3 regions of the Arthrobacter sp. 10T419 genome follow, and region 1 is predicted to be linked to each of the others. Evidence: riboswitches for the same ligand, from Rfam matches in the RefSeq annotation. Region 1 holds a riboswitch; each other region holds the start of a gene.
What was found. Region 1 has a riboswitch for cyclic di-AMP ahead of AC1DBD_RS09330 (NlpC/P60 family protein). Riboswitches for the same ligand answer to the same signal wherever they lie in the genome.

Region 1 (5,545 bases):
GCTGTCAGCGGCGTGGGGCAGAAGGCAGGCATTGCCCTGGCCGCCACGGGTTTGGTCCTCACCGTTACAGTTCCGGCCACCGGCCCCGTGATGGCCACCGATGCGGCCAGGTCCGGTTCGGTTTCCGCGGCGGCCCAGCCCGAGGTCAAGGCCCCGGCCGCCGAGATCAACTTCAACCGCACGGCCGTCACCACCAAGGGTGACCCGGACAGCAAGCTCAAGCAGTTGCTGAGCGCGCAGTCCGTCGGCAGCATCACCCGGGCAGCCTCCGCGGGCAGCCTCGGGGCGCCGCTGGATTCCATGGTCACGGCCTCGCCGTTCGGCTACCGGGTCAGTCCCATCACGGGAGCCGTCGGGGAATTCCACCGGGGCCAGGACTACGCGGCCCAGTGCGGCACTCCTGTACATGCCGCCGCGAGCGGCACCGTAACCTTTTCCGGCTGGCACCCCTACGGGGGCGGCAACCGGGTCGTGATCGACCATGGCAACGGCCTGGAGACCACGTACAACCACTTGTCGTCCTCCGACGTCCACGTGGGCCAGCAGGTCTCACGTGGCGATGTGGTGGCGATGAGCGGGACCACCGGCGCCTCCACCGGCTGCCACCTCCACTTCGAGGTGATGGTCAACGGGGAAGTTGTTGACCCGCTCGGCTGGCTTTAGCCAAGCCGAGGGACCACTCGCATTTCTGTGACACGCCGTGATCTGAATGTGACATTGAGTCCCAACTGCTGTACCGTATGAAGCACGCCAACTTCTCCGAAGTTGGCGCTCTTGAGTGGATTGCCTAACTCTGCCACCGCTCAAGGTCCGTTCGCATGACATCGTCTGGCAGGGGCGGGGGAACCAATTTTGGTCTTCGCAAGAAGACCTTGGGGTTAAGTCGCAAAGCTTCCCAGGAAGCAGCGCGGCCGGGTGACTCCCATCCGAATCCGACAGCTCACCTCGTAGGCATTGGGAGAGGCTACTTTCGTGTCTTCACGCCACAATGCTGCGCGTTCTCGCGCTGGCGAGGCTCAGTTGAGCCCGCTGAATTCCATGCTCCGTGCCGCCCTTGCCGGCGCCCGGACTGGATCACACAACGCAGTTCCCGCTTTTGGCGCGTCTTCGCAGTACACCCTTCGCTAAGAAACCCGTTTCGGGGCGATCCGGCGTACCCCCAAGATGCCGGAGCGTCCTCAGTCCCGCCTGCAAGCAGCGCGGACCCAAGGATCACGAAAGAGAGAACTGAATGACTACTCGTGCAACCATTGCACGCCACCGCGCGGAGGTCACCAAGACCAACTCGCTGGCTGTCATTGCTAAGGCCGTCGGCGACAACGCCGGTGGTATGGGTCGCCAGGCCGCGGTTATCGCTGCAGCCTCCGGCCTGGTCCTGACCAGCGGTATCGCAGCCAACGCTGCCGAGACCAACGTTCAGCGTGAATCGACTTCCGCTTCGGCCATGGAAGTACAGTCCAACGCACCGGCCACGATCTCCGCGGCCTCCAGCATCGCGATCTCCTACGAGAAGCCTGCTGTCACCACCGCGCCGGCTCCGGTTGTCGAGGCGGCCAAGCCCGTCGTCAACGTCCAGGAAGCGGACACCGCCGTCACCGGTACCGGAACTGGTACCGGCACCGCGGTCACCGCATCGCTGGCCACCAAGGCTCCGGCCGCCGTCAGCGGCATGGGCGCTTCGATCGCCGCTGCTGCCTACGCACAGATCGGTGTCTCCCAGGACTGCACCATGCTGGCCACCAACGCGCTGGCCGCAGTCGGCGTCCACTACCACGGCTGGCCGGCGGGTTACCTGTCCTTGGGCCGCACCGTGAGCGCCGCCGAGGCCCAGCCGGGCGACCTCGCCTACTACCAGAACGGCGGCATGGGCATGGCCCACATCGCCGTTTACGTCGGCAACGGCATGGCCGTCCATGGCGGCTGGAACGGCGGCACCACCGCGCTGTACAGCGTCAACGTGGGCTCCGGCCCGGTCTTCATCCGCGTCGGCGGCTAGGACTTAGGCGCGTCTAACGCCTGAAGCTTTGTGAAGGACCCCTGCCCTCGCGGCAGGGGTCCTTTGCAGTTTGCGGCTCGCTCGCGCCCGACCGCCGAGGCGCGGCCAGGAAGCCCGGCAAAGAAAAATTCGGCAATCCGGGCCTTCGGTGTTTACTCTTGTGGTGTCGATCCATAGCCCGACCATGCACAGGGCAGCCGGCCCTCGTGCCCCTGGCGGGTGCGGCCGTGAAGAGGTATGCGGATGCGCACTCTCGTTCTGAATGCTGGATATGAACCGCTGGCGGTAGTCACCTTCCGCCGGGCGCTGGTGCTTGTACTGACCGGGAAGGCCAGCGTGGTGGCCGAGGGGGATGAGCCCGTGGTGGGTCCGCAGGATATCCTCGGCCGACCGACGGTGATCCTGCTTAACCGGTACATCAGGCCGCGCTACAACACCCTGACGGCCGTGAGCCGCAGGGGAGTGCTCCGCAGGGACAACCACCGTTGCGCCTACTGCGGCAAGGCTGCCCACACCATCGACCATGTCCACCCCAAGTCGCGGGGCGGGGCGGATTCCTGGGAGAACCTGGTGGCGGCCTGCCTGCGCTGCAACAACGCCAAGGGAGACCACACGCCCGCCGAAATGGGCTGGAAGCTGGGCTTCGTTCCCGGGCCGCCGAAGGGCACGATCTGGCAGATCAAGGAACTGGAGAAGCCGACGCCCGCCTGGGATCCGTTCCTGCTCCCCGAAAAGGCGCACTAGGCAGGCGCACCGGGCAGGCGCACTGAGCAGGCGCACCGGCGTCGCGGGCTGACCCGGCCGCGGTGAGGCCGATGCGGCTAGGCTGGGCTGGTGGAATTCGACGCTGTTGTACTCGCCGGGGGCCGGTCCGCCAGGCTTGGCGGCGTACCCAAGGCCCTGCTGACGGTCGACGGCGGCACCCTGCTAAGTCGGTCACTGCAGGCTGCCCGGGGCGCCCGCCGGACCGTCGTCGTCGGCCCCGACCCCGGCGACCTCCCACCAGATGTGCTCGGCTGCCGCGAGGACCCGCCGTTTGGCGGACCCGCCGCCGCGATTGCCGCCGGCCTTTCCGCCCTGGCCGCCGTTGGGCGCGGCGAGCCCACCGCAGCCGGCGCGGCCTCGCTGACCCTCGTGCTGGCCTGCGACATGCCCCGCGTGGCCGACGCCGTCCGCGCCTTGCTCGACGCACTGGCTGATGTCCTCGCCAATGCCCCGGGTGACGCCGCGGCCGGCCCCGTCGACGGGTTCGTGGCCGTTTCGGCGGACGGCCGCCTGCAACCCCTCGTGGGACTTTATGGCACGGCCGCGCTAGAACGCGCCGTCGCCGACGCGGCGCGGCGGAACGCCCTCGAGGGGGGCTCAGTGTTCTCCCTCCTTGCTAGTCTTGAGCTGCGGCAGGTTCCGGTTCCGTCGGGTTCCACCGATGATGTGGACACTTGGGACGACGCCTCCGCCATGGGGGTGTCCACGCCCGGTCCGGGCCAGTCCGGGGCGCTGGGGCCCAACTCAACTTTGGAGGCAAACGGTGAAGAGCCAGGATGAAACGCTTGAAGACTGGTGCCGTGCGCTGCTCCAGGCCCTTGAGCTCGAAGATGTCGAGATCGACATCAACGAAGTGCTGGGGCTGGCCGGTGTGGCCGCCCACTCCGTCGTCCGGCCGGCCGCGCCGCTGACCACCTTCATCGCCGGCTTCGCCGCCGGCCTGGCGTCCGGATCCGGCCAGGCGCCGGACAGCGTGTCAATGCAGGCCGCCATGGGCGTGGCCCGGAAGCTCGCCAAGGAGTACGCCGCCGCCGAGGCTTCCGGGGCATGACCCCGGAGCCCCCTGACGGCAGCAGCGGCGTCGAGGACGACGATTCCGTGTCCGAACCGTCCGCCGCGCCACCGGATGCCGACGCCTCCGTCGACAATAACGCCCACGACGACGATGACGCCGACGACGGCGCCGCGGCCGTCGCGGAGGCGCCGCACCGGCATCTCGCCCACAGCTGGCAGGAAGCCCGGCAACTGGCCTTCGACTGCGCCGTGCCCATCCCGTCCTCGCCCATTCCGCTCCGGCACGCCTTGGGCCGGACGCTGGCCGAGGACCTGACAGCACTGCATGACATGCCCCACTACGCCTCCTCCGCGATGGACGGCTGGGCGGTCAACGGCAGCGGCCCGTGGATCCTGGCCGAGCCGGGCCAGCGGCTGGCCCCGCACCAGGCGAGCCCGATCAACACCGGTGGACTGATCCCGCCGGGTGCGAAAGCCGTGCTCCGCAGCGAGAGCGGCGTCATCGCCCCGGACGAGGACGGGCTGCCGGTCCTGAAACTGGGCGGTGGCGCCAAGCCCGGGGAACCCCGCAACGGCGAACACATCCGCAAGGCCGCGGAGGAAGCCGCCGCCGGAGAGGTGCTGATCAAGGCCGGCGCCGTGCTCAACCCCGCGCACCTGGCCCTGGCCGCCCTCGCCGGTCACGACGCCCTGCCGGTCCTCGGCAAGGCGATGGTGCGGCTGGTGCTCACCGGCGCCGAAGTCGTCAGCACCGGCGTCCCAGCGCCGGGGGAGGTGCGGGACACGTTCGGGCCGCAGCTCGGCGCCGTCGTGGAAATGCTCGGCGGAATCTGCGCGGGCGAGGTCAAGATCGGGGACAGCGACGCCGATTGGCTCGCCGCGCTCGAAGACACCGAAGACACCGGCGCAGCTCACGATCCGGTGGGCGGCGCGGAGCCGGCCGGCGAGACACTCCCGGCCGACGTCGTGATCACCACAGGCGGCACCGGCCGCTCCGGCACTGACCATCTCAGGCGCACGGTTGCGGAATTGGGCGGCAGGCTGCTGATTGATGGCATCGCCATGCGCCCGGGCCATCCCGCGGTGCTGGCCGAACTGCCGGACGGGCGCTTCGTCATCGGGCTCCCCGGGAACCCGCTCGCCGCCATGATGGCGCTGTCCACGATTGGCGCCCCGCTGCTGGCCGCGCTGGGCCACGGGACGCCGCCGCCGGTGACGGAGGTGCCGTGCGGGACCATGATCGAGCCCGACCCCGGCCGGACCAGGCTGATGCCGTTCCGTATGCTGTACGGGATGGCATCGCCGGCGCACCACACCGGCCCGGGCATGATGCGGGGACTGGCGGCGGCCGACGGCATCCTGGTGGTCCCGCCGCACGGCGTCCAGCTGGGGGAGCCGGTCCCGGCGTTTGCCCTCCCGTGGGGAGCCGCGCTTCCGGAGCCCGCCCCCGCGAAGGCTGCCGCCAAACCGGCCACCAAGCGCACCGCCAGGAAGCCGGCACCGGAGGGTCCGGTTGACTGGAGCGGTCTGCTTGGCTGACGCCCGGACAGAGTTCATGATGGATTCAGGGGAGAGCCGCCGCAGCTGGCGGCCGAACCCGTACTTAACGCTGATGAGGAGTATCCGATGGGCCGCGTGACACAGCGCCGCAAGGTGCACAAATTTGTCCTGGACGGCTCGCCGCAGGCGCTCGAGTTCCCGGTCCGGCACCGGGAAGACGTGTTGGCGGTCGAGGAGCCGCTTGAGATCCGGCTGGGCAATCTGTCCTTT
Region 2 (5,545 bases), on a different contig from region 1:
CGCCAACCTGGCCGCCACCGCCATCAAATTCCTGCTGTTCCGGCACGTGGTCTTCCGCCGTCGGGGCGCCCCATTCCTCCGGCCCCCGGCGCCGTACCCTATGCTCCGGCGTCCGCCGCCAACGACTCAGCCCTCCCCCACACAGAAACGGCCAAGTAAATGACCGCAACCCTCGACCCCGCCACCGGCGGCCCGGCCGGCAGCACGCCCGCATCGGCGCCCGCACCCTCGACGACGGCGACCCGCCCGGCAGTTCCTCGACCGGCCGCCGCGCAGGACCGCCGGGCACGCCTGCTGTTCGGACCACAGCGGCGGTGGGTGCGGCCCTCGGCGGCCCTGCTGCTGGTCTTCACCGCAGTGTTGTACCTGTGGAACCTGGAAGCCACCGGCTACGCCAATTCCTTCTACGCCGCAGCGATCCAGGCCGGCACCAAGGACTGGACCGCGCTGCTGTTCGGCTCCCTCGACGCGGGCAACGCCATCACGGTGGACAAGCCACCGGCCGCGCTCTGGATCCCGGCCCTCGCCGGGCGGATCTTCGGTTTCTCGGCACTGAGCATGCTCATTCCCCAGGCGCTCATGGGGGTGGCCGCCGTCGGACTTCTGTACCTGACCGTCAAACGCGTGTCCGGTTCCGCGGCGGGCCTGCTGGCCGGCGGTGCCCTGGCGCTGACCCCAGTGGCAGCCCTGATGTTCCGCTTCAACAACCCCGACGCCATGCTCACCCTGTGCCTGGTGCTGGCCGCCTACCTCACCACCCGCGCCATCGAAAAGGCCAGCTGGAAATGGCTCGCCGCAGCCGGCGCGGTAATCGGCCTGGCGTTCCTGACCAAGATGCTGCAGGGCTTCCTGATAGTGCCCGGGCTGGCCCTGGCCTACCTGTGGGCGGCACCCACCACCCTCGGCCGCCGGCTCCTGCACCTCCTCGCCGCCGCGGCGGGGATCGCCGTCGTGGCCGGCAGCTACCTGGCGCTGTTCCAGCTCACTCCCGCCTCGGCCCGGCCGTACATGGCGGGGTCGGAGACCAACAGCTTCCTGGAACTCACCTTCGGCTACAACGGCCTGGGCCGGATCACCGGGTCCGGCGGCGGGATGCCCGGTGGAAATGCTTTCGGAAATGCCGGCGGCCCGGGCGGAAACGGCAACGTGGGCTTCGGCGGCGCGGCCGGGATCACCCGGATGTTCGGGACCAGTTTCGGCGGCGAAGTGTCCTGGCTGTTGCCGGCGGCCCTGGTTCTGCTGGTGGCAGGTTTGTGGTTCACCCGGCGCGAGGCCCGGACCTCCGCCACCCGTGCCGCGCTCCTGCTCTGGGGCGGCTGGCTGCTGATCACGGCAGGCATCTTCAGCTTCATGAGCGGCACCGTGCATCCGTACTATGCCGTGGCACTGGCCCCCGCCGTCGCGGCCCTGGTGGGCATCGGCTCGGCGGAACTGTGGCGCGGCCGGACCCACTGGCCCGCTCGGATGGTCCTGGCCGTGACGGTGTTGGCTGCCTCGGTCTGGTCCGCCGTGCTCCTGGGCCGCGACCCGGCATGGCTGCCCGGGCTCCGGGTGACCGCCGTCGTCCTGGGCGTGCTGGCCGCCGCGGCGCTGCTGCTCCGGGTGGACAGCCTGGCGGCGCTCCCGGCCCGGCTCCGCAAAGCCGCTGCGGCCGGCGTCGTGGTCCTTTCGCTTCTGGCCGGCGGGCTCGGGACCACCGCCTGGACGCTGGCGACGGCGGCCCAGCCGCATTCGGGGTCAATCCCCACCTCCGGGCCCACCGCGTCCGCGATGGGCGGCGGCTTCGGGGCGGCCGGCAGGCCGGACGGCGGGATCGCCGGTTCCAGCGGCGCGGCCGCCGGCGGTCCCGGCGGACCCGGCACGGATACGGCGTCGGCTGAGCTGACAGCGTTGCTGAAGTCCTCCGGCGCCAAATGGTCCGGGATTGTCTCCGGCGCCACCCAGGCCGCCAGCCTGGAACTCGCCACCGGCACCAATGTGATCGCGCTGGGCGGCTGGAACGGCGGCGACCCGTACCCCACGCTCGCGCAGTTCCAAGCGATGGTGGACCGCGGCGAGATCGGCTACTTCATCTCCGGCGGCACGGGCGGCCCGGGCGGGGGCCGCGGCGGCAACTCCGAGGTCGCCAGCTGGGTCGCGGCCAACTACCAGGCCCAGACCGTGGGGAACGCCACCGTGTACACGCTGGCGAAGTAGGCTCCTCTCCCCCGCTTGCCTCCGTCTCCGGCGCGCCGTTTCGACGGTTCCGTGCCCGCTCGATGCTTACCGGCGTCGAGCGGGCACGGAACCGTCGAAACGGGCACCCACGCGGCGGCCGTGAAGGCAAGACGCCGCTCCGCAGCAGGGGCCAGCCGTTACCTAAATGTGACATCTGATTGAAAGTCCGGTACCGTTTTAGGGTGCGGCCATCGATCTGGCCGCGTGTCCGGGCTGACGCCAAACTCTGCCGCTACCCGGATTCCCATGGACCAGGCAGAGACGGGGAACCCAGAGTTCCCGGGCATTCTGCATCCATGCACCCTTGGGGTTAAGCCGCCACGTCGAGATTCCGTGCGGCCGGATTTCGCATCCGAACCCGACAGCTAACTCCGTAGGCGTTGAGAGGCGAACATGACTGAAATCAAGGCACCCACGCGCCCAGAAGGCGCTAAACGCACGTCCGACGCCGAGCGCGCGCGCCACCGCGCCGAGCCGGCGAAGCACACTTCGAGCCCGTCCCGGCCCCGTGCCCGGACCAATGGCAAGCGCGCCGCCGTCGTAGCCACCGCTTTCGCCGTCCTGCTGGGGGCAGGGGCCGCGGGCCAGGCCTCCGGCACTGCCGCGCATACGGCCGAAGCGTCGAAAGACACTGCCGCGTCCCTGCAGACCCTGGACTTCGAACGCGTCGGCAGCAACACGCCCACCTCGCCCGCCCCGATGAGCGTGGAGGCCCAGGCCTCCAAAATCAAGCCCGCCAAGGCCCCGGCGGCCAAGGCGCCGGCTCCGGCTGCCAAGGCGCCTGCTCCCGCGAAGCCGGTCGCCATTGACGACCCCGCCGGTGCGCAGGCCTACGCCGCCTCTCAGCTGCCCGCCCACGGCTGGGCCCCGAGCGAGATGCAGTGCCTGATGAAGTTGTGGACCAGGGAGTCCGACTGGAAGACCACGGCTACCAACGCCAGCAGCGGCGCTTACGGCGTGGTCCAGTCGCTGCCCGCCGAAAAGATGGCCAGCGCCGGCGCCGATTACCGGACCAACTACCGGACCCAGATCAACTGGGGACTGCAGTACGTGCAGGACCGCTACGGTTCACCGTGCGGCGCCCTGAACTTCCACTACGCGAACAACTGGTACTAAGCGCGGCCGAGGCTGCAAGCCATGAGTGAGGCCCCGGATCTTGGGATCCGGGGCCTCACGTGCGCCTGCCGCGTGCGCCTGCCGCCGCGCCGCCTTCGGAATACGGGCCGCGCTACGGAACCGCGCCGCCGCGCTAGCCGTTCGGACGGTTGGGGATGTACTGCACCCCCCATTTGTTACCGTCGGGATCGGCGAAGTAGACGAAATGCCCCCAGTCCTGGACATCGATGTCGCTGACGTCCACACCGTTGTCCTTGAGTTGCTGGTGCGCCGCCTGGATGTCGCTGACGACCAGCTGCAGGCCGGGGGCGGTGCCGGGCGGGGCGTCGTTGAGGCCCTCGCCGATCGCGATCGAGCACCCGGAACCCGGCGGGGTCAGCTGGACGAAACGGATGCCTGGCGTGGGCCGTTCGTCGTAGTCGGCGTTGAAGCCGACCTTGTTCACATAGAAGTCCTTGGCCCGGTCCACATCCGACACGGGGACAAACACGAGTTCAAGTTTCCAGTCCATGGGCACAGGCTAGTCCCGGACGCCTTACGCCGGAACCCTTGACCGCGGGGACGTTTCAACCGCCCTACCCGCGAGGGGCAGCGGTGCACGCCGGCGGCTAGACCGCGATGCCGTACAGGCGGTCTCCGGCGTCGCCCAGCCCGGGCACAATGTACGACTTTTCATTGAGCTTCTCGTCGATGGAGGCCAGCACGATGGTCACGTTGGCGTCCGAGAGCTCTTCTTCCAGCTTGGCCAGGCCCTCCGGGGCGGCCAGCAGGCAGATGCAGGTGACGTCCGAGGCGCCGCGCTTGAAGAGGAACTTGATCGCCTCGCGCAGGGTGCCGCCGGTGGCGAGCATCGGGTCCAGGACGAAGATCTGCCGGTCTGTCAGGTTCTCCGGGAGGCGCTCGGCGTAGGTGATGATGTCAAGGGTCTCTTCGTCCCGGGCCATGCCCAGGAAGCCTACCTCGGCGGTGGGCACCAGCTTGGTCATGCCCTCCAGCATGCCGAGACCGGCGCGCAGGATCGGAACCACCAGCGGGGTGGGCTTGGTGAAAGCCGTGCCGACGGTGGTGCTGACCGGCGTCTCGATGGTCACCGGCTCGGTGCGGACGTCCCGGGTTGCCTCATAGGCCAGGAGCGTGACGAGCTCCTCGGTGAGCTGGCGGAAGACCGGGGACGGGGTGTTCTTGTCCCGCAGAACGGTGAGTTTATGGGCGACCAGCGGGTGGTCGACAACGAGAGTGCGCATGGGTCAAAACTACCACCCGGACCTTCAGGACCGTCCCGCGGGGTCCGGGGTATCGGCGTCGGCGGTCCGCTCCGCGGTGCTGCCCTTGCGGCCGCGGGCGGGGGCGCCGTCGCGCAGGTGCGCATCGTTGTCGAACGTCGGCGCGGGGCCGGTGTGTTCCCGGTGCCGCAGCACATGGAACAGCCTGTGGGCCAGGATCACGATCCCCACCCAGCCCAGCCCCAGGGCCCAGCCGAAGATCACATCGGTCATCCAGTGATGGCCCAGGAAGACGCGGCTCATGCCCATCGCAAGGATGAAGATTGCACCCGCGGTGATCAAACCGACGCGGGCTATGGTGCGTCTGACTTGCAGGCAGGCGAGGTAGACCACGAGCCCGATTACCACGGTGGTGTTCAGCGTGTGGCCGCTGGGGAACGACGGCGACGTCTCGTAAGGCGGCACCGCGTCCGCGAAGTCGGGGCGGGCCCGGCCGATCAGTTTCTTGCCCACCGTCGTAGCGGTGATCGACACCGCGGCGGCTCCGCCGATCAGGATGAGCGGCCGCCAGGTCCGCGAGACCCAGATCAGCCATGCCGTCAGGATGCTGGCCAGGATCGGCATGCCGATTCCACCGCCAATATTGGTGAACCCGGTGACGAACGCGTCCAGGCCGGGACTGCGCAGCTGTTGCATGAACCCCAGCGTGGGCTTGTCGAGGCTTGCCAGGCCGGCGTCGTCCACGACGTTGTCGTAGACTTCCGCGCTCGTCAGCGCCAGGGCGACGACGACGACGCCGCCGATCAGCATGGTGATCCACAGTGCGGCATAGGGCACCACCCACTTTCCCCAGCGCCGCATCAGCCAGCTCTCAGTCTTGGTGCTCAATGCCCTCTCCCGACTTCCCGGTGCACCCGCTTAAGTGCACAGCTTGCTTAGGGTCGAAACTATCATTGAGCCATGACTACCCCCGAGCCACGCCATGCGGA
Region 3 (5,545 bases), on a different contig from region 1:
CGGCTTCGCCATATCGGCATCATTTTGCCGATCCCTCAGCAGGGCTCTCCTAATAGTGCCCGAATATTGCCCATTCGGCAACATACTGCCGAAATTGGTTTGTCGCGAGCCTACGGCACGAGCTTGGAGCCCAAAGCGGCAGGATGTTGCCGTCCACCGGGGACGAGCGCCGCCTTCCCGCAACGCTTCGTCCGGGCGTAGGCTCTGGCCCATGCGAAAGATCATTCTGGCCCTCCAGGTCTCCCTCGACGGTTTTTTCGAGGGGCCGAACGGAGAGATTGACTGGCACATGGTGGACGAGGAGCTCCACAGCCACTTCAACGAGCAACTGGCCTCTATGGGCGCCTTCCTGGACGGCCGCGTGACCTACGAACTGATGGCCGACTTCTGGCCGACGGCGGACCAGGATCCGTCCAGTACACCGGCTATGGTCGAGTTCGCCAAAATTTGGCGGGACATGCCGAAGATTGTCTACTCCAGGACGCTGGAACGGGCCGACTGGAACACTACGGTGGTGCGCGACGTCGTCGCCGATGACGTGCTGGCACTGAAGGCGAAGCCCGGCGGCGACTTGGCACTGGGCGGGGCTGACCTCGCCGATACCTTCCGCCGGCTCGGGCTCATTGACGAGTACTGGATTTATGTCCACCCGGTGCTGATCGGGCGGGGGAATCCCTTGTTCAAGTCAGCAGACGACAGGACCGCGCTCACGCTCGCCGGCACCCGCGCGTTTGGCAACGGCGTCGTCCTGCTGCGGTACGCCGGCTGAGCTCACCGGCCGGCGTAAACGTGCGCAAAAGCCGGTGGCCAGCTGCCGTTTAGCAGCCGACCACCGGCCCTGGAAAGAGGTTCTTACGCTTTTTGCTATGCGCTGGCGCGGACGAAGGTCACGCCACCCGTGGCGGTCAGCCAGGACAGCGGGTGCTTGATCGTCTGGTTGCTGCCGTTCATGCCACCGCTGATGGCCATGCCGTCACCGGCGTAGATGGCGACGTGGCCGGACTGGACGATCATGTCGCCGGGCTGCGGGGCACCCACAACCTTGCCGTAGCCCATGAACTGCTGGGGACCGAGGTCGCCCACGTGGATACCGGCCGCACCGAGGGCCTTCTCAACCATGGCGGTGCAGTCCTGGGTGATGCCGATCTGGCTGTAGGCGGCCGAAAGCATCGCGGCGTTGGCTCCGCCGGCTGCCGAGGCAGGTGCCACGGCCGCCTTCGCCTGAACGCTGACCTGCGGCGCTGCCGGCGCGAGCACCGGAGCAGGGGCAGGCGCGACAGCCGGAGCGGCGGCAACCGCAGGGGCGGTGACGGGCTTGGGCTGCTCGATCACGGGCGCCGGCGTGGTAGCGACTGCCGGGCGGGCGAAGCTGATCTGAACTGCGGAATCAGCGGTAACCGGCGCGGAGACCTTGCTGCCGACGTCAACCGACGAAGCCGGGGCGGTCTTGTTTTCGGCCGGGGCAACGGCTGCATTGGCTGCCATTCCGCTCGTGAGGACGAGGCCGGAGGCTGCGAAGATTACTGCGGCCTGACGACCGATGGTGCCTGATTTGCCCGAGAATGCTGAGGCCCGTCCGGCGGATGCGTCGGAACGATGGCGCGCAGAAGTAATGCTTGAAGTCATGTTTGTAGCCTCTCCCAATGCCTGCGAGGTGAGCTGTCGGATTCGGATGGGAGGCACCCGGCCGCGGGCCCGTCAATGCGGGCGCTGTGCGGCTTCACCCCAAGACCTGCTAAAACTGCAGGTCAAAAGTGGTTTCCCCGTCTCTGCCAGAAAGGTAGCATTCGGATCCCAGGCCGCGGCAGAGTTAGGCAATCGGCTCGGGAGCGCCCGTATCGGAAACAAACAGGCACCCATCTACGGTAACGGGCCCGGGCGGGAATGTCACATTCAGATAACGGAGCCGTGTCCTGGCGCGGAAGAAAGCCTAGGACGCTGCTACCCGCCAGCCATAGGATGAGGGCACCCAGCATTCCCAGAGCGGAGGCCCCGTTATGAACAGCCACTGTGTCGCAATTTGCCAGCTCAGCGATCAGCCGCAGGAGGATTTCGACGTCAACACAGAGCTGCTGGTTCTCGAGGGAAAGGAAATCCACGTAGCCACGTGGGACGCGGAACCGCGCGACGGCGGCTTCGATATCCACGTCCTGAATGACCGCGTGGACGCGCTCGGTTTTATGGTGGTGACCGACTGGCAGTTCCTCGACGGAAAGGCGTATGCCGTCGTGGAGCGCCGGCCCGGCAAGTAGCGCTACTTCGCCATCCCGGAGGTGACGGCAGCGATCGCCTCCCTCACCAGACCGGCGTCGTCCGGGGTGCCCGACTCCGCCAGCCCGGCCTGGCGCCGGTAACGGTCCCAATCCCCTCCCCCGGCCCGTAGCTCGCGGAGCGGCGCCATCAGGGCCGCCCGCCGCAGCCAATCGTCCGGGTCCTGCAGCCAGCGGCCCAGCACGGTTTCCGCGCGGGAACGGTTTTGGCCGTCCAGTCCCGCAATCAGCGGCCCGACGACATCGGTCGCCAGCGGATCGGCCAGCTCGCGCAGGCGCGCAGTCCGCAGGAAACCCTCGATCCGGGTCAGGTCCGAATTGTCCAGCAGGGCCAGGCTGGACTGCAGCAGGACGACGGCGGCAAGGCGGCGTTCGAAGACGGGCACCTCCCACAACTCCGAGCTGAGGGCGGTGACATCGTCGCGGCCGAGTGACCGGTACCGGCGCAGCGCGTCGCGGACAGTGCCGCGGACGGCGCCAACCGAGGAGCCATAGCTCCCCAGGCCCGGGCCGTATCGCGCCTGCGCTTCCTCGGCCCGCTGCCACGAGCTCTCACGCAGCAGCGCCGCGTCAATGAAGTCACCGGCCTCGCTCATGGATCCATTCTGTCGTGCGGGGGCCGGCTAGGCCTAAGCAGCTGCGTCCTCCCGCGGGAAACCGTCGGCGAGCGCAGTGTCCTACGCGGACCGCTGGGGCCCGGGGGCCCGCACGCGCTAGCCGGTCACCAGTCGGGTTGTGCTATTCCAGGTCAACCGCCCGTGCTGGAAGTCCGACGCCCGGCCCACGGACACTGCGTACTCGTCCCGGGTCGGATATCCCAGACGTCCCCTTTCCCTGCCGAGGGCCGTCCACTTGGCACGGATCGCACCGAGGACATAGTGCGACCCGGTCTTCGCCGACCAGTAGATCGATGAACCGCCCGAGCCTGTGAAGTGGCTGTAACGTCCCACGCCATCGGGGGTGCGCGTCTCGTCTGACGTCGGATAGCCCAGCAGCCCCCGTTCCCTGCCCAGGGCCGACCACTTGGCACGGACCGCGCCCGTGATGAAGTGCGCCCCGGTGCGTGGCGTCCAGTAGATCGATGAACGGCTCGAACCTGTGAAGTGGCTGTAGCGTCCCACGCCATCAGGGGTGCGCGCCTCGTCCGACGTCGGATAGCCCAGCAGCCCCCGTTCCCTGCCCAGGGCCGACCACTTGGCACGGACCGCGCCCGTGATGAGGTGCGCACCGGTGCTTGGCGTCCAGTAAATGGATGCCCCGCCGGAGCCGGCGAAGTGTTCATACCGCCCGATCGTGTCCGGGGTTGTCAGCTGGTCGGTGGTGGGGAACCCCAGGACGCCGGCAGCGCCGCCCGCGGCCTTGTAGCGGGCATAGATCGCGCCTGCGACCCAATGGGCCCCGGTGGACGGGGACCAGCAGATCACGCCCTTGGTGTAGTCCTGGCATTTCCCTGCCCCCACCGGGTACTCCAAGGTCAGCGACCTGCCGAGGACAGACCGCGGGTCACCGGCATTGGTCTGGTACGCCTTCAGGCCGATGGGATCGTCGACGCCCATTCCGGTGAGCATTACTTTCTGTGCTCCTTGGCCGTCGTCCGCGGTCAGCAGATAGTAGGTGTCGGCGGTTCCGGCCTGACCGACCACCGTCGGCTTGAACGTCACGCTCTGATGTGCGGACTCTCCAGGCGGGATCACCAGGCCTTCCGAGATTGGAACGGTGGTGGAGAATACACCCTCCGGCGCCTTGGCCTTGGTGATCGTCAGGGGGATGTTGCCAGTGTTAGTAATGGTGAAATCCCGGGTGGCCGCAGCGCCGGCAGGCACATCACCAAAGTCCAGGGATGCCGGCAGCTGCAGATGCGCTACGCCCGACACGGCGGTCGCCGTCACCGGTACCGTGAGTGATCCTCGGTCGCTCGTGATGAGGAGCTGATCAGCCACCGGGGTTGCCGTCGTCGGACTGAAGGTGACGGACACCGGAACGGAAGTAAGGGGTTGAATCTTCTGTCCCACGGCCGGCAGCGTGGCCGGGTCGACCGCAAGCTGGGCGTTGCCCGGCAAGGTGACGCCGGTGATCGTGGCGACGCTCGTGCCGGTGTTGACCACGTTTACGGTCTGGCGACTGCTGGTCTGGGTCGGCACGTCGGTGAATACCAGGGTGGGCGGCGTTGCCCCCAGCCCGTCCTTGGTGCCGACGCCGTGAACCCCCAGAAGGTCCGTCTCGCCGTCGGAGGTTTTGACGGTCAACGTCCCGTCGACCTGTCCGGCTACGGTCGGCGAGAAGGTGACCGGGACCGTCATGGTTCCGCCTTTGGCAAGCGTCCGGGGCAGTGTGAGGGCCTCGATCCCGAACGGCGCAGGTGCTGCGACGGAACTGACCGTAACAGCCCTGCTGGCGGTGATGATCAGGTTCCCTTTCACGGTGGTGCCTACCGCGGCGGTTCCCAGGTCCGTGTTTGTCGCCCCAACCGCTGAGGTCGTCGGGGCACCGAAGCCGATCACGTGCCCGTCCCGGGTTCCCACGTAGACGCGCCCGTTGTCAGTGGCAACCGTGGAAAACTTGGCGGCGGTGCCCAGCGGGGCCGCGAAAACCTGCTGAAGCTTACCGGTGCTGTCCGGCATTGCGCGGTAGGCACGGAGTTCCGCGCCGGTACCGGTGGGTCCCGTTACGTACACGGCCCAGACCAGGGCGGTGGAGGCGTTTGTACCGTTGGAGGTCACCGTGGGCGCCCCGGAGGTGTACCCGAAGGTACCAATGGACGTACCGACGGAGGCCAGCTGGATGCCGCCGGTGCTGCTGGCCAACAGCTTGTGCGCACGCAGGTAGCCCTTGTTCTCCACGGTGTAGATGTACCCGCCGTTTGTGGTCCCGAGGAACGCGGGCCTGCCCCAGACGCCACTGTACGGCCCGGCGCCGTCGAGGACGGCGTCCGTTCCGCCGCTCCCCTGCCCCATACCGCCCAGGTTGTCCCGGTCCAGCAGGTAGACCCGGCCGTCCTTGCCGACCTGGACCATCAGGCGAGGGTGGGCCGTGGTGCCGTAGCCGGTGGGGATGGCGATCGGGGCACCGGAACCCAGGTCGGCATCGTTCTGATCCAACTTGGCGTTGTTGGCCGGGCTGAAGAAGTCCGTGGCCCTGAGGTTTCCGTCGGCTCCGACGCTGACCCGAACGACTGACTCTGCGAGGGTCGCCGGAGGGGTCTTGCCCGGTCCCGGCTTAGGGGAAATCCCGTTCCCGGTGGAAAACAGGATCTGGCCGGTGCCGTCGGAGACCAG

Region 2: it holds a riboswitch for cyclic di-AMP, as region 1 does, so the genes downstream of both, AC1DBD_RS15765 (aggregation-promoting factor C-terminal-like domain-containing protein) here and AC1DBD_RS09330 (NlpC/P60 family protein) in region 1, are expected to answer to the same signal.
Region 3: it holds a riboswitch for cyclic di-AMP, as region 1 does, so the genes downstream of both, AC1DBD_RS05285 (hypothetical protein) here and AC1DBD_RS09330 (NlpC/P60 family protein) in region 1, are expected to answer to the same signal.

The regions. Positions count from the first base shown of each region.
Region 1 covers NZ_JBFTHF010000004.1:97,555-103,099, forward strand. Annotated here, with positions in the region: gene AC1DBD_RS09325 (M23 family metallopeptidase) at 1-663, shown strand, start outside; cyclic di-AMP (ydaO/yuaA leader) riboswitch at 810-968, shown strand; gene AC1DBD_RS09330 (NlpC/P60 family protein) at 1,232-1,996, shown strand; gene AC1DBD_RS09335 (HNH endonuclease) at 2,240-2,740, shown strand; gene mobA (molybdenum cofactor guanylyltransferase) at 2,831-3,541, shown strand; gene AC1DBD_RS09345 (DUF6457 domain-containing protein) at 3,525-3,812, shown strand; gene AC1DBD_RS09350 (molybdopterin-binding protein) at 3,809-5,314, shown strand; gene fdhD (formate dehydrogenase accessory sulfurtransferase FdhD) at 5,402-5,545, shown strand, end outside.
Region 2 covers NZ_JBFTHF010000010.1:94,374-99,918, reverse strand. Annotated here, with positions in the region: gene AC1DBD_RS15775 (bifunctional glycosyltransferase family 2/GtrA family protein) at 1-163, shown strand, start outside; gene AC1DBD_RS15770 (glycosyltransferase family 39 protein) at 160-2,196, shown strand; cyclic di-AMP (ydaO/yuaA leader) riboswitch at 2,432-2,612, shown strand; gene AC1DBD_RS15765 (aggregation-promoting factor C-terminal-like domain-containing protein) at 2,611-3,333, shown strand; gene AC1DBD_RS15760 (VOC family protein) at 3,467-3,844, opposite strand; gene upp (uracil phosphoribosyltransferase) at 3,942-4,577, opposite strand; gene AC1DBD_RS15750 (phosphatase PAP2 family protein) at 4,602-5,417, opposite strand; gene AC1DBD_RS15745 (nucleoside deaminase) at 5,517-5,545, shown strand, end outside.
Region 3 covers NZ_JBFTHF010000002.1:364,267-369,811, reverse strand. Annotated here, with positions in the region: gene AC1DBD_RS05290 (dihydrofolate reductase family protein) at 212-769, shown strand; gene AC1DBD_RS05285 (hypothetical protein) at 865-1,626, opposite strand; cyclic di-AMP (ydaO/yuaA leader) riboswitch at 1,631-1,796, opposite strand; gene AC1DBD_RS05280 (hypothetical protein) at 1,998-2,252, shown strand; gene AC1DBD_RS05275 (DNA alkylation repair protein) at 2,255-2,866, opposite strand; gene AC1DBD_RS05270 (Ig-like domain-containing protein) at 2,984-5,545, opposite strand, start outside.